Regions from separate parts of the Psychrobacillus mangrovi genome, predicted to be linked through region 2. Evidence: riboswitches for the same ligand, from Rfam matches in the RefSeq annotation. Region 2 holds a riboswitch; the other holds the start of a gene.
What was found. A riboswitch is a leader RNA that binds a small molecule or an ion and turns the genes downstream of it on or off. The one in region 2 is predicted to bind S-adenosylmethionine.
Positions count from the first base shown of each region.

Region 1: it holds a riboswitch for S-adenosylmethionine, as region 2 does, so the genes downstream of both, WAX74_RS09780 (O-acetylhomoserine aminocarboxypropyltransferase/cysteine synthase family protein) here and mtnK (S-methyl-5-thioribose kinase) in region 2, are expected to answer to the same signal.

Region 1 is NZ_JBAWSY010000005.1:197,116-202,655, forward strand. It holds gene WAX74_RS09775 (homoserine dehydrogenase) at 58-1,044, opposite strand; gene WAX74_RS09780 (O-acetylhomoserine aminocarboxypropyltransferase/cysteine synthase family protein) at 1,176-2,468, opposite strand; SAM riboswitch class I at 2,635-2,749, opposite strand; gene WAX74_RS09785 (glycerol-3-phosphate acyltransferase) at 2,888-3,529, shown strand; gene WAX74_RS09790 (YdcF family protein) at 3,549-4,133, shown strand; gene WAX74_RS09795 (GDSL-type esterase/lipase family protein) at 4,317-5,000, opposite strand; gene WAX74_RS09800 (TetR/AcrR family transcriptional regulator) at 5,002-5,540, opposite strand, start outside.
Region 2 is NZ_JBAWSY010000017.1:23,157-28,696, reverse strand. It holds gene WAX74_RS16665 (sugar ABC transporter substrate-binding protein) at 1-591, opposite strand, end outside; gene mtnA (S-methyl-5-thioribose-1-phosphate isomerase) at 610-1,644, opposite strand; gene mtnK (S-methyl-5-thioribose kinase) at 1,641-2,828, opposite strand; SAM riboswitch class I at 2,903-3,057, opposite strand; SAM riboswitch class I at 3,224-3,328, shown strand; gene mtnW (2,3-diketo-5-methylthiopentyl-1-phosphate enolase) at 3,460-4,674, shown strand; gene WAX74_RS16645 (2-hydroxy-3-keto-5-methylthiopentenyl-1-phosphate phosphatase) at 4,680-5,345, shown strand; gene WAX74_RS16640 (methylthioribulose 1-phosphate dehydratase) at 5,342-5,540, shown strand, end outside.

The sequences.
Region 1 (5,540 bases), on a different contig from region 2:
ACATTCCCAACTGCCTTTTGTCTTCAATCTAATGAGGAGAAACCCTTTATTCTCTTTTTAGATTGTAATCATGAACCCTGCACGTTTGCCAATGATTTCTGCATAATCTTCTACCATGACACTTGCAGTTGGGTACATACCTGCTCCAGGTCCGACAAGTGTAAGCGTACCAATATAGTTTGTATCTAAGGAAACTGCGTTGTTTACACCTTCGATAGCATATAACGGATGATCTGGACCAACAAGTTGTGGTCCTACAGAAGCGAAAAGCTCTCCATTTTCGTCTTGCTCTATTTCTGCAACATGGCGATAACGAAATCCTTCTTGCTTCGCTTTTTTCACATCCTCTAATGAAATCTCGTCAATACCAACTACACGTACGTCATCCCAATTCGGTTGTTTTTTAAATGCAAGTGCACTCAGAATCATTAACTTACGGAATGCATCTTGGCCAGAAATGTCATTGTATGGATCGGCTTCTGCATAACCTAACGCTTGCGCTTCTTTTAGAGCGTCGTCAAACTGACATTCATTTAAGCGCATTTGTGTCAAAATATAGTTAGAAGTTCCATTTAGAATACCTTGAATTTTTTTCACTGAATTCACTTGAAGTAAATTTTTCAATGTTTTAATAACCGGAACCCCGCCTGCTGTTGTTGCTTCATATCCGATAAAAACACCACGTGACTTTGCACGTTCATGTAGCTGAATACTATATTTAGAGAACATCACTTTATTTGCTGTAATGACATGACATCCCTTATCAATGGCTCTACATAGATAGCCATAGGCTGGTTCTTCGTTCACAATAGCTTCAAACACAACTTGAAGTCCAGGAATATTAATAATATCCTCGAAATCATCTGTAACTAGAACACCAGGCGTTGCAGGTCTTTCTTTTGCTAAATTATTAATTAGAATAGCACTAATTTCAATATCTAATCCTAAAGACTTTTTAAGATCTTCTCTTTTTTCATTCACAATGTGATAAATTCCTTGGCCAACTGTTCCAAAACCTAGAATCGCTGCTTTTATTTTCGCCATACTTTCTCCTCCACTTGAATCTGCACAATTGAGCTTCTACATTCATATTTTAATAAAATCTCTATCGCAACTTTTTACGATTGACTATTTTACATATTGTAGACTATTTTAGCCCAATTAACAACAAAATTCTATCTAGAGAGGACATTTGTTTTTCCTACAAGTACTTTATCAAGTGCATTTTGTAAATCCTCTACTGCCTCTAGACCAACAGACAAGCGGATTAAGTCTTCTGTAACACCCGATTTCACTAAGTCTTCAGGTGTTAATTGTTGATGAGTTGTAGATGCAGGATGAATAATTAATGATTTTGCATCTCCTACGTTTGCTACATGGGACCAAATCTCAATATTATCAATAATATGTCTTCCCGCTTCTTTTCCGCCCTTCACTCCAAAAGTTAAGATAGAACCGAAGCCATTGTGTAAATATTTATGTGCGATTTCATGGGACGGGTGATTTTCTAAACCTAAATAGTTAACCCATTCCACTCCTTCATGGTTAGATAAGTACTCTGCAATCTTTTGTGCATTTTCATTGTGCTTCGGCACTCGTAGATGAAGTGTTTCTAAACCTTGTAAAAAAGAAAATGCTGCTTCTGGGCTTAGTGCAGGACCAAAATCGCGAAGCAATTGAACACGTAGTTTTATTGCAAACGCTACGTTTGGAACATCAATTCCATATCGTAAGCCATGATAGGTAACATCTGGCTCTGTAAAACCAGGGAACTTTTCTGAATTCCAATCAAAGTTACCACCATCTACAACTACTCCTCCGATAGTTGTTCCATGTCCGCCGATCCATTTCGTAGCTGAATGGATCACAATGTTGGCACCGTGTTTAATTGGATTAGCACCGTACGGGCTTGCAAATGTATTATCCACTAATAATGGAACACCTACTTCATTTGCAACCGCTGAAACTTTCTCTACATCTAGCACATTCAAACTTGGATTCCCAATAATTTCAGCAAAAAACCCTTTCGTTTTGTCCGTCACTGCTGCTCGGAAGTTTTCTGGATCAGTTGAATCTACAAATTTTACGCTAATACCATAACGAGGCAATGTATGTGCGAATAAATTAAAAGTACCACCATATAAGTTTTCCGCTGCAATGATTTCATCGCCCGCTCCTGCAATATTCAAAATGGAAAATGCAATTGCCGCCATACCAGAAGATAGTGCAACAGCAGCAGTTCCACCTTCAAGAAGAGCAACTCGTTGTTCAAAAACATCTACAGTAGGATTAGTTATACGTGAATAAATATTGCCCGTCTCTTTTAGTGCAAACAAATTTTGGGCATGGTTTGTATCACGAAATACAAAAGAAGTTGTTTTGTGAATTGGCACTGCTCGTGAACCTGTAACTGGATCTGGTTGCTGACCACCGTGTAAAAGAAGTGTTTCTGGTTGGAAATTTGACATTTTGAATTCCTCCTAAATAATATTTTTAGATGGGCACATATGGATGCAGGAGAGGATTAAAAGACACGCAAAAGCACCTATGTCTGCCAGAAAACGCATCGTTAGTCGGACAAACAACAAAAACCCCTCTTCTTTAAGAAGAGGGGTGCGGTTTCGCATATTCCTCCTCTTATCTTCCAAATTCGCTCGTGAATTTGTAGGATTTAGCACCTTTCCAAGTTTAGAACTTGTTGGTTGCCGGGCATCGCAGGGCCTATTCCCTCCGCCACTCTTGATAAGAGTATTAGATTAGTTATTCCATCTTGTTACAAAGTATAAAACTCTATTAATCTATAAGTCAAGTATTTTTATAAAAATTCTGAAACTTCTTTAAGGCTTGTACGTTTAATGTATGGAGGTTATTTTGAGGAGGTGTTGTAATGGGAATATGGATTATTACTATTTTTATAATAAGTTATTTAATTGGTTCTATTCATGGTTCGAAGGTCGCTCAGTTTTTTAGCGGAATCAATATTAAAGCAGAAGGTCTCAAAAATTCAGGTGCTTCTAATGCAGCCGTTGTGCTTGGAATGAAATACGGAATACTTGTCGCTTTCATCGATATTTTTAAAGGTGTATTTGTGATTATCGCAACCAGGCTTTTTATGCAGCAAAATGGTTCATTTTCTAGTTTAGAACAGGATGCACTTCTTTACTTAGCTGGGGCTGCTGTCATTTTAGGTCATAACTTTCCTATTTATACTGGATTTAAGGGCGGAAAAGGAACAGCTTCTATTATTGGCATCCTTTTAGCTATTTATTGGCCTGTGGGGTTGATCGGGCTTTTATTATTAATTGGTACAACTATTTTAACGGACTACTTATTAATTGGTGTTTTTGTTTTTTATTTTGTATTTTTAAGCGAGGCTATATGGTTTTCGGAAGGATATATACCAGTTGCAATTGCGAGCTTTTTATTCGTAATGGCACTCATTTTGCATATAGAAAACTTTCGTCGTTTAGCTCGTAAAGAAGAGATGAGAATTTCTACTTTTTTAAAAAGAAAAAAACCTTCTTTATAAAAGAAATGAGTGAATTGGAATGACTAAAAAAATGAGGTGGATTGTGCTTATCCCTTTGTTTGTTCTTGCCGGTGGGGTTGGTTTGTGGACGCTTACTAGTAAATGGATGGAAGACGGTTTAAATCCTAAAGCTGATGGTTCAAACGAATACGCCATTGTACTCGGTGCAAAAGTAAAAAAAGGGAATGTTCCTTCGCTTTCATTAAGGTACAGATTGGAATCTGCACTTGCGTATGCCAATGAATACCCTCATGTTACCTTTGTACTTTCTGGAGGACAAGGACCTGACGAAGATATTGAGGAAGCGGTCGTAATGAGAAATTTTCTTTTGGATAATGGAATATCAGAAGACAGGCTAATCATTGAAGATCAGTCGACATCTACTTATGAAAATTTATTATTTTCCCAAGAGTTATTGCCAGAAAACGTAAAGTCTGTGACGATCATTACGAGTGACTACCATCTACAGCGAGCAAAAATACTTGCTAAAAAACTAGATTGGGAAACGGATGTGGTAGCAGCAAAGACTCCCGAAGTGGTGGAAGCGAAAGTCCGCTTACGTGAGCGTGCCGCACTTTTAAAGACTTATATTGTCGGTAAATAACTCCGAGTACTCGGAGTTATTTTGTCTAAGAAATTCGTGCTTTTCTACCTTCCCTACAAACTAGTTTCATAAGTGAACGGTGGGTTGTAGGAACCAGTGTAAAAAAGATGTCTATTGTTCTGCGCAATGGCATTGGACAAATAATGGGTTTGTTTTTATGAACGCCATTCAATGCAATTTTAGCTAGTTTTTCTGGAGACATAATTGATCTATGCTTGTTGCATATACGTCCGCTACTATTTTTGCACCAGTACTATTTAAATGGATTCCATCTAAAGTTAGATGAAGTCCTCTTTTTTTAGATAACTCGTCGATTTTAGAGGGTTTCTTATAGAAGAAAACATCCAGCATGACTCTCAAAGGATTTGTGCTAATGTAATCTGAGCTGTTCATATTAACTAAGTGCTCCTCAAAAGCTGTTTGTAGATTAACATAATCTATCCCTTTCATTTTACTAATGGATTCAATGATGGCAGCCAACTCTTTTGTTTCTTTATTAGAAGAATTCTGAAGGTTTTCTCCAACTATTGATGGCGATATGGCAATTACTTTTTTAGAAGAAGAAATTATCATATCTAAAATTTTCTCATATACCTTTTTAAACTCCTCATGATCATTTACCACTGGTTGTGCTTGAACACTCAAGAGTTTAGAATATACATCGTTAACACCAATCCAAAGAAAGACTAAATCATAATCAGTGGCTAGTTTCGTTTTTGTTAACCGTAGATGCAAGCTTTTAACTGTTTCCCCTGGTTTTCCAAGATTGACGAAAGTGGCAGTCGGATACCTTTCTTTTAATATTTGAAAGAAAGAAATGCCAGGTCTACCTTCTGTTAGACTGTCTCCAATGAACCCGATTTTCATATCAATTCCCCCTTTTTTTAATCGAAGCTAAAAAGATTGTAATTGCCTGTTTAAAAAGTGGCTCTAGTTTACTTAAATCTTGGGTGGTATTTGTAAGTTGGCACAAGCCTCCAAGCCATGTTCCTAATAGGGCAGTCCACTCCTCTATATTTCCATCTTGAAATTCTCCTCTTTCAATCCCATCTTGAAAAATTGAATGGTAAGAACCCATTGGTATTACTGCTAGCTCGTATAATTTCTTAACGGATTCAGGATTTGATTTTGGATCAGATGCTAACTCCTGCCCAGCTTTTAATAGTGGTGTCTGATAATTGTATAAAACATGCATAGCCATTCCATACCATTTCTCTGTAGCAGTTGTATAAGCCGATTGCTTTTCCAACCATTTTGCAAGCCATTCACGCATTGATTTTTGTGCTAATAAAACAAAAAGCTTTTCTTTATTTTCAAAATGATAATAAATATGTCCCTTACTATAACCAGAAGCTTTTGAAATATCCTCTACAGATGTTTGAATGTACCCCTTTTCAGAAAATAAAA
Region 2 (5,540 bases):
TGGATTTTCATTTAAGAATTGCTCATAAGCAACTTGTCTTCTTTCCATAGGTGCAAAACCTGCAACCCAGATTTTCACAATATTTGCTTCACCATTAGCATCATTTTTTAATTTTTCTAATGTCATTTCAGCCATCTTTTGATCGCCTTGCTCTAACACTGTAATGCCTTCTACTTCCACACCTGCATCAAAAGCTACGACTGGTATTCCTTTATCAACAGCATTTTGAACTCCTTGATTTAACGCTTCTTTTGTACCGTGATCAATTAAAATCCCATCTACACCTTGGTTTACTGCTGCATCTAGATTGGAAGCCATTTTTGCTAAATCACCTTCCGAAGTAAACACTGTTACAGTACCACCAAATTTCTCTACTTGCTCCTTTACACCTTCAATGTATTGTGCAGAAAAAGTACCAAGGTTTTGTTGCATAACCAATGCGATTTTCTTACCTGATAGCGGATTATCGGATGCTTCTGAATTAGCAGGTGTAGTTGTTGCTTCCTTTGCATCCCCTTTTGGTTGACACCCCGTTAATATAATTCCAATTACTAATAATACGGATAATAGCCATGCTGTTTTTGATTTCATGTTTGTTCTCCCTTTTCTTTAATTTATTAAACTAGGAATATTTTTAGTGTATTCCGGATAAATAATTCCTTTTTCTGTAATAATCGCTGTAATGTATTCGCCAGGTGTTACATCGAATGCAGGATTAAATACTTTTGTATCGAGTGGTGCTACCTGCTTTCCTGCAATGTGCGTAATTTCCTCCGCTGGACGTTCTTCAATAGGAATCTCTTTTCCGCTCTTGATGGTCAAATCAAAAGTGGAAGAAGGAGCTGCCACATAAAATGGGATATTAAAAGCTTTTGCTAATAAAGCCAAGTTAAGTGTTCCGATTTTATTGGCCGTATCTCCGTTTTCTGCTATGCGGTCTGCTCCTACGATAATTGCTTCTATACCTTTTGCTCCGATTGTATGTGCAGCCATGCCGTCTGTTATAAGTGTGACATCCACTCCAGATTGTTGAAGCTCCCATACTGTTAGGCGTGAACCTTGAAATACAGGTCTAGTTTCACAAGCGAATACTTCAAACTTTTTTCCTCTCTCACTGCCAAGATGGAATGGGGCTAATGCGGTACCATATTTTGCGGTTGCAATAGAACCTGCATTACAAATAGTCATCACTTTTGTTTGATCTTCAAGCAAGGACAAAGCATATTCGCCAATATTTCTACAGGATGCTTCGTCTTCTTGATGAATGTTTACAGCTTCCTCAAGCAAAAGTACCTTTGCCTCTTGTACTGTTACAGCATTTTCAACAGAACTTCTTAAACGTTCTAAAGCCCAAACTAAATTGACTGCTGTTGGTCTAGAATTAGCTAAATACAAGAAATCCTTGTTCAGCTGGAGATGAAATTCCTCTAAGATATTTGTTTCATACCTCTCAGCTGCTTTAGCTAATCCATATGCTGCGGTAATACCAATTGCCGGAGCCCCTCTTACCTTGAGAGTGACTATGGCATCGTATACGTCTTCCAAAGTTTCTAGTGTTAAATACTCAACTACGTGAGGTAATTTTTGCTGATCCAATATACGAAATTCTTTATCGTTCAACTCTATTGATAATGGAATACTCATTTGCGAAACCTCTCTAATAATCCAAATACTTCATCAATCGAACAAATTTCATAGCGTTTTAGTATAAGTGCTTCCCCTATTTGTAAAGTTTGCTTTTTGAAATTAATTCGTTGGTTATCATCTTCAATACTGTCCAAATCTTTTACGTGAGCTAACCCAATTGTGCGTCTAATTAATTCACAACCAGCAAAGCCTAATGTATCACTGAAAATTTTATCTAAGATATATTCTTTATATCCTTCTGTATCTTTAAAGGGGTGACTACTAGTTTTCCATAATTCCGAAAACTCTGAAGAAAAAATTTCCCATGTTTGTTGGATATGGTTGAGAATTACAACCCGCTTATCATTTTCTCTTGTGACAGTTTGAACGATTAAGTTTGCTAAAAACAAACCGACATCAAAGCCAATAGGTCCATAGAACGCAAACTCTGGGTCTATTACTTTAGTTTCTGTTTCACTAGCGAAGATACTACCTGTATGCAAATCTCCGTGAAGCAATGCCTCTGCTTCCGTCATGAAGCTATTCTTTAATTTTGCAACCTCAAGCTTTAATGTGCCATTATTCCAAATAGCTTTTACGGCTTCTCTCAACAATGGTTCAAAATCATTTGTCTCTTTGTCAAAAAACGGATCCGTGAAAATTAGATCTTCTGTAATTTTACACAACTCTGGATTCGAAAACTCTGAAACTAGTTTCTTTTTTTCGAATGGATGTAATCCAAAGTCAGATGTATGAAATAGCGTTTGAGCAAGATATTTACCAATGTGTTTTGAAAGGTTTGGATAAGATTCAAGTTCAATTAACCCTTCACGGGCAATTTTTAAATGGGATAAATCCTCCATTACCGTAATGGCTAGAACTTCATCAATTGCATAAACAGTTGGAACAAGACCCGCAGCAAACTCCGCATGTTTTTTTAAGGCATTTGCTTCAATTGCTGCACGTTTTAACGTAAGTGGCCAGCTTTCTCCAACAACTTTTGCATATGGTAATGCCTGCTTAATAATAAGACTTTTATCACCACTCAATTCCTTAATATAAAATACATAATTCAGATTACCGTCACCTATTTCCCGACACTCCAACTCTGCATCTGGTGGGAAGAAGTTAAGTTCTTTTGCATATAAAACTGCCCCTTCTTCTGTTAATGATTCATATTGTTTCTCTATAGCTATCGTCATTATTCTCTACCTTTCCGTTTCAAAATAAAAAGCCTCTTTCATAAGAAAGAGGCGTAGAATAAGAGATCTCTCGCCTCTTATCTTTCAGAAAGTTACCTTTCTGATGGAATTAGCACCGTGCCTTATGAGATTTTCATCTCGGCGCAAATTGCGCCCCGTTTCACAACGGTATTACGGTCGGTTGCTGGGCTTCATCGGGCCATTACCCTCTGCCTGCTCTTGATAAGAGTGCTATTACTTAAAACTTTATACTGTTTGAAAAATATCCTAGCATATTCAAAAAACATCTGTCAATAATTTTTTTAATACAATAAAAATTCTCATAACTATATTGACAATCTTTCAGTCTCATGAAATAATCGTTATTAATTTGACTAACTCAATTGAATAACTTTTTCTTATTTAGAGCAGGTGGAGGGACGAGCCCTATGATACCCGGCAACCGATCCATTAATGGGCACGGTGCTAATTCTTGCAGTCAACAGACTGAGAAATAAGAAGTCGTTAAACTATTAACCTCTTCTTATGCGGAAGAGGTTTTATTATTTTGAGGAAAGATTATCCACTATGGATAATAACTACGTAGAATTTTAGATTTTTTATTTTGAAATATAAAGGATAGTGATAATGAATGAGTGGAGTTACTACTCTCTATCAGGTGTACGGTAAACCTGGAACTTTTGAAAAAAAAGCAGAAGGAATTGCGCTAGGTTTAACTATTGGATCCTGGACGGATTTACCATTACTCGAGCAAGAGCAATTAAAAAAGCATAAAGGAAATGTTGTTTCGATAACTGAATTTGAAAGTGTTCACCATCCGCTAAAACATGATGAAATTAAGGCTGAAATTAAAATAGATTATCCTAGTGCTAATTTCTCCGCAGATTTACCTGCCATTTTAACAACAGTTTTTGGTAAATTGTCATTAGATGGTGAAGTGAAATTACTCGACTTAGAATTCTCATCAGACCTTTTAAGTAATTTTCCTGGACCACGATTTGGAATTGAAAGTATCCGTAATCTGCTAGGTGTGTATAATCGTCCACTTGTCATGAGTATTTTTAAAGGAGTAATTGGAAGAGATATAGATTACCTATCTGAACAGCTACGTCACCAAGCTCTAGGTGGAGTAGATCTTGTAAAGGACGATGAAATTCTTTTTGAAAACCCACTTACTCCTTTCGAGAAAAGGATAATCACAGCTAAAGAGGTATTACGTCAAGTGTATGAAGAAACGGGACACCGAACACTTTATGCGGTCAACTTATCTGGGCGGACATCCGATTTAAAATCAAAAGCCAAAAAAGCAAAAGATCTTGGGGCAGATGCTCTATTATTTAATGTTCATGCATATGGTCTAGATGTACTTCAAGAACTTGTGGAAGATCAAGATATTCAGTTGCCGTTCATGGCCCATCCAGCCTATAGCGGAGCATTTACTTCTTCCTCATTTTATGGAGTTTCAACACCCCTCCTACTTGGTAAATTAACTCGTTATGCAGGAGCCGATTTTTCATTATTCCCTTCCCCTTACGGAAGTGTTGCACTTGAGAAAACAGCTGCACTATCACTTGGGGAAGAATTGACTAAAGATAGCGCTGTTAAGCGAACTTTTCCAGTTCCTTCAGCTGGAATTCATCCTGGATTAGTCCCTTTGTTAATCGAGGATTATGGCATAGACAGTATTATAAATGCAGGTGGTGGAGTGCATGGTCATCCTGCTGGCGCAACGGGAGGTGGTCTTGCCTTTAGGCAGGCCGTATCAGCAGTTCTGGATGGAATTCCGTTAGCTGAAGCAGCAAAACAATATCCAGAACTAAATGCTGCATTGGAATTATGGGGGTAAGCATTATGAGTAAGCTAGTAATCTATTGCGATTTTGATGGTACAATTACTAACCAAGACAACATTATCTCTATTATGAAAAAATTTGCTCCACCAGAATACTTGCCGATCAAAGAGAATATTTTAGAGCAAAAGCAATCTATCCGAGAAGGTGTTGCTCAAATGTTTGCTTTATTACCTGTATCTTTAAAAGATCAAATTGTAAGCTACTTGCTTGATCAGGCTGAAATTAGGGAAGGATTCGCCGATTTTGTTTCTTATACGAGAAAGCATGATATCCCTCTTTATATTGTTAGTGGTGGAATTGATTTTTTTGTTCATCCAATGTTAGAAAAGTTTGGTCCTTTTTCCGGCGTTTATTGTAATGAAGCAGACTTCTCAGGAGAAAGAATACAAATCAATTTTCCACATGTCTGCGATGAATTCTGTACTAACGAAGGATGCGGATGCTGTAAACCATCCATTATTCGAAAACTTCAAGAAAAAGATTCGTTAAGTGTTGTGATTGGTGATTCCATTACAGACTTAGAAGCGGCAAAATTAGCAGACATTGTAATAGCACGGGATTTTCTTATTGAAAAGTGCAAGGAATTGAGTATTCCATATGAACCTTTTGAAAATTTTCGAGATGTAATGAATATTATTGAAACAAGGTTAGGTGTTCAAACATGATAACACTCCGTGGTAGATGGGAAGAGTTAGCAGATATAAAAGACGAACTTGCTAGAAGAGATTGGTTTATGGGCACTAGCGGAAATTTAGCAATTAAGGTGAATGACAATCCAACAGAGTTTTTAGTAACAGCAAGCGGAAAAGATAAGAATAAACGAACAAAAGAAGACTTTTTACACGTAAATATAAATGGAG